2 regions of the Streptomyces sp. NBC_00440 genome follow, and region 2 is predicted to be linked to the other one. Evidence: riboswitches for the same ligand, from Rfam matches in the RefSeq annotation. Region 2 holds a riboswitch; the other holds the start of a gene.
What was found. Region 2 has a riboswitch for thiamine pyrophosphate ahead of thiO (glycine oxidase ThiO). Riboswitches for the same ligand answer to the same signal wherever they lie in the genome.
Positions count from the first base shown of each region.

Region 1 (2,389 bases), 5.0 Mb from region 2:
GTGTGCTGTGCGAACTCGCGTGGTCCGCAGGGGCGTTGGCCGCGTAGGCGGTGGCCGGTACGGCTACCAGGGCCAGGCCGAGCACGGTGCGCGTGATGATCCTCTTGTTGCGTCCAGCGGTGTTGCGGTGGGGGGCTTTCACCGGTCCTCCAAGGGGAGTTCATGCGTCGGCGTTCTGTTAGGAAGCTTTCCTATCAGCTGCCTCAAGGGCCGTACACCCCCTGGAGGGAAAGGAGTTGAGCGAATCAGATGTGTCCTGGACCGTTCCTGACCGCTGACCCGCTGGGTTGAGTCGGGATGACCGAGGATTGCACAGACTATTTTGCCTGATTGTGACTCCATGCGACCGGACCACGGCCGTGCGCCACGGCGGCGAAGGCACCGGCCCGAGCGCGGTAGCGTCTGCGGTATGGACGATCACTCAGTAGTCGATGTCGGCGACGTACGGCTCGCGTACCGCACCTGGGGCGACCCCTTCGGCGCGCCGGTGGTGCTGCTGCACGGTCTCGGCGGCTCGTCCGCGACCTGGGAGGACACCGGCCGGGCACTCGGACACGATTGGCGGGTGTACGCCCTCGACCTGCGGGGACACGGGGAGAGCGACTGGCCGGACGAGTACTCGTTCGAGCTCATGCGCGACGACGTGCTGGGCTTCCTGGACGAACTGGAACTGGACCGGGTCGGCGTCGTCGGCCACTCCATGGGCGGCGTCGTCGCCTATCTGCTCGCCCAGGAGCACGCGGACCGGGTGGAGCGGCTCGTCCTGGAGGAGACTCCGCCGCCTTACCCCAGGGAGGTGGCCGAGCCGGAGCACCCCGAACGACCCGTCGACTACGACTGGAACGTGGTGCCCGCCATCAAGAACGAGATCCGGGAGCCCGCTCCCGAGTGGGCCGAGCGGCTCGGCGAGATCGTCGCCCCGACACTGATCGTGACCGGCGGCCCGGACAGCTCCATGCCGCAGGACCGGATCCCCGACATGGCAGCGGGGATTCCCGACTGCCGGGTGATCACGATCCCGGCCGGCCACACCGTGCACGCTCTGGAGCCCGGACAGTTCTCGGCAGCCGTCAGCGACTTCTTCACCAGCTGAGCGGCGGGTGCGGGTGTTCGGCCTGGCGAACACGGAGACCTGACACCCGCCGCCGGCGTCCGCAGCCACACACCCTCGCCATGGACAGCGTGGCGCCGCACGTTAGCCTTGCAGTCGTACCGGACACGGGGTGCCCCGCCCAGGGGCTGAGATCACACCCGCCGAACCTGAACCAGTTAGTACTGGCGGAGGGATGTCGCTCATGTCATTGCCACCTGCTCCCAGCAACGCGCCGGCCACGGATGCCGGGTCCGTCTTCGACGGCCGGATGCCTGCCCAGCCCGGCGATTTGCGGATCGAGGCTCGGGGAATTGCGCCGGTGCCAGGACACCACCGGTACGGCGGCCCCGGCCGGCTCTTCACCGTGTGGTTCGCCCCGAATCTGACGATGACCGGCGTGTTCACCGGCACCGTCGGTATCGCGCTCGGTCTGGACCTGCCCACCGCGCTGGCCGCCGTTGTACTGGGCACCGTCATCGGCGCTGTTCCCACCGCGTACCTCGGAACGTGGGGCAGCCGCACCGGGGCAGGTCAGCTGCCGTTGGCCCGGCTCGCGTTCGGCCGGTCCGTCACGGTGCCCGGCCTGTTGCAATGGCTTTCGTCGGTCGCCTGGGACGCGCTCATCGGGCTGTTCGGCGGGGACGCGCTGGCCCGGCTCTGCGGCTGGCCGTTCTGGCTGGGTGTGCTGGTGATGATGGTGGGACAAGGGTCCCTCGGCGTACTGGGCTACGAAGCGATCCACCGGCTGCAGAAGCTGATGACCTTCGTACTCGCGGCAGCTTTCGTCGCCCTGGCCTTCAGGCTCCCGGACGGTGTCCATCCCGCGGCTGCCGGCAGCGCCCACGGCGCCGACCGTGCCGGTGCGTTCATCCTGACCAGCACCATCGCTCTCAGTCTGGCGTTGTCGTGGGCCCCGTACGCCAGCGACTTCAGCCGCTACCTGCCGCAGGAGACCTCCCGCCCGCGCATGTTCTGGTACACGCTCCTCGGCGTCAGCGTCTCCTTCGTGGCCGTCCAGTCACTCGGGCTGTGGGGGGCATCCGTCTTCACCGACCAGACCGCCCGGGGTGTCGACGGACTGCTGGGCGGCGGCATACTCGGGGGCCTGGGGCTGCTGGCCGTGGCGTTGGCCGCTCTGTGCAGCAACGCCATGAACGACTACAGCGGTTCGCTGGCCCTGCAGACCATCGGTCTGCGCATCCCGCGTCCGTTCGCGGCCGCTCTCGCCGCCGTACTCGGTTTCCCCCTGGTGCTGTGGATGCACGCAGCTGACACGGCCGCCCGCTTCCAGAACGT
Region 1 is NZ_CP107921.1:6,893,230-6,895,618, forward strand. Features, by position in the region: gene OHB13_RS30655 (chitosanase) at 1-142, opposite strand, end outside; gene OHB13_RS30660 (alpha/beta fold hydrolase) at 410-1,093, shown strand; TPP riboswitch at 1,210-1,304, shown strand; gene OHB13_RS30665 (purine-cytosine permease family protein) at 1,296-2,389, shown strand, end outside.
Region 1: linked by a shared signal. The riboswitch ahead of OHB13_RS30665 (purine-cytosine permease family protein) and the one ahead of thiO (glycine oxidase ThiO) in region 2 are both predicted to bind thiamine pyrophosphate.

Region 2 (2,389 bases):
AGCCCTTCAGGGCGCGCGCCGTCACGGTCGGCTCACCTCCCGGCGGACCGCCGACTTGAGCGGCACGGCGGGGTCGGCGGCGCGGACCGGGTCCACCGGGGCTCCGGACTCGATGAGCTTGCGGCCCTGGGCCAGGTCCCGGGGCCTGCCGACGGCGAGCACCGCGACCAGCCGCTCCTCCCGCAGCCAGCAGACCGACCAGGCCGGACCCGACGGGTCGCCGCGCCGGATCAGGGTGTCGGCGGCCGCGTGGTGTCCCGCGTACTGGACGAAGCGGCCGAACTGCTCGGACCAGAAGTACGGCACCGGGTCGTAGATCTGCGGCGTCTCGCCGATCACGTCAGCCGCTACCGTGCGCGGCCCCTGGAGGGCGTTGTCCCAGTGGTGGACCAGCAGCCGCTCGCCGTACCGGCGGGAGGGGAAGGACGCGCAGTCGCCGACCGCGTACACATCGGCGACCGAGGTGCGCAGCCGTTCGTCGGCCGTGACCGAGCCGTCGGCGCCCAGCGCGATGCCCGAGCCGGCCAGCCAGCCGGTCGCGGGCCTGGCCCCGATGCCGACGAGGACGGCCCCGGCCGGCAGCCGCCGCCCGGACTCCAGGACCACGGCGCCCGGCTCGACACGGGCCACGCGCGCGTGGGTGACGAGTTCGGCTCCGCTGTCGGCGTACCAGTCGGCCATGGGCGCCGCGATCTCGGCCGGCAGCGCCCCGGCCAGGGGCCGGCCGGCCGCCTCCACGACCGTCACGGCGCACCCCGCCTCGCGGGCGGCCGTGGCGAACTCGGCGCCGATCCAGCCCGCGCCGACCACCACGACGTCCCGCCGCTCGGCGAGAACGGCACGCAGCCGCCCCGCGTCGTCGAGGGTGCGCAGCAGATGGACGCCGGGGACGCCCTCGCTGCCGGGCAGCGTGACCGGACCGGCGCCGGTGGCGACGACCAGCGACCCGTACGGGACGGGGCCGCGCGCGGTGTCCAGCTCCCGGTCGTGCGGGCGTACGCCGGTCACCTCGCACCCCAGCAGCAGCTCGACCCCGAGCGCGCCGAAGTCGACGTCGAAGGCGGAGCCATCGGCCTTGCCGAGCAGCACGGACTTGGAGAGCGGCGGTCTGTCGTACGGCTGGTGGGGCTCCTCACCGATCAGCGTGACGGGTCCGGTGAAGCCCTGGTCCCGCAGGGCGACAGCGGTCTGCACTCCGGCCATGCCCGCACCGGCGATGACGACGTTCCTCGGCTCACTCACCCGGTCACCATAAACAGCTGACACACCGTCAGGACAGGGGGCCGCCCGGGGACGCCTTACGGGGCGGCGGGGACCGGGGTTAGGCTGGCCGGGCTGAACCACTCGCGGGAGTCCGGGCGCACCGGGCTGAGAGGGAGGCTGGACGGCCTCCGACCGTACGAACCTGATCCGGGTCATGCCGGCGAAGGGAGGGGCTGGACGCCCATGCACGCACACCACTCCAACCAGCACGCGCACCGCGCCGACACCTCGGACGCGCTGCCGGACGTACTGGTCGTCGGGGGCGGGATCATCGGTCTCGTCACCGCCTGGCGGTCGGCGCAGCGCGGGTTGCGCACCGCGGTCGCCGACCCGCAGCCGGGCGGCGGAGCCGCACAGGTCGCGGCCGGCATGCTGGCGGCCGTCACGGAACTCCACTACGGCGAGCAGGTCCTGCTCGGGCTGAACCTGGAGTCCGCCCGCCGCTATCCGGCGTTCGCCGCCGAGCTGGAGGAGGCTTCAGGACAGGATCTCGGCTACCGCTCCTGCGGCACCCTCGCCGTGGCGCTCGACCTCGACGACCGGGCACATCTGCGGGAGCTGCACGCACTTCAGCGCCGCTCGGGCCTGGAGTCCGAGTGGCTCACGGGGCGCGAGTGCAGGCGCCTCGAACCGATGCTCGCGCCGGGCGTACGCGGCGGGCTGCGGGTGGACGGCGACCACCAGGTGGACCCACGACGGCTGGCGAAGGCGCTGCTCACCGCGTGCGAGCGGGCCGGGGTCGTCTTCCACCGCGACCGGGCCGAGCGTCTGACGGTGGAGCGCGGCCGGGCCACCGGTGTGGTGCTCGCCGACGGCGTCGCGCTCAGCGCCGGCCAGGTGGTGCTGGCGGCCGGCAGCCGCAGCGGACAGCTCGCGGGCGTACCGGACGACGTGCTTCCGCCCGTACGCCCGGTCAAGGGGCAGGTGCTGCGGCTGACGGTGCCGCCGGTGTACGCGCCGTTCCTCAGCCGGACCGTCCGGGCGGTCGTCCGGGGCAGCCACCTCTATCTGGTCCCGCGCGAGAACGGCGAACTCGTGATCGGCGCGACCAGCGAGGAGCTGGGCTGGGACACCACGGTCACCGCGGGCGGGGTGTACGAACTGCTCCGCGACGCCCATGAGCTGG
Region 2 is NZ_CP107921.1:1,849,196-1,851,584, forward strand. Features, by position in the region: gene OHB13_RS08300 (NAD(P)/FAD-dependent oxidoreductase) at 22-1,203, opposite strand; TPP riboswitch at 1,337-1,449, shown strand; gene thiO (glycine oxidase ThiO) at 1,447-2,389, shown strand, end outside.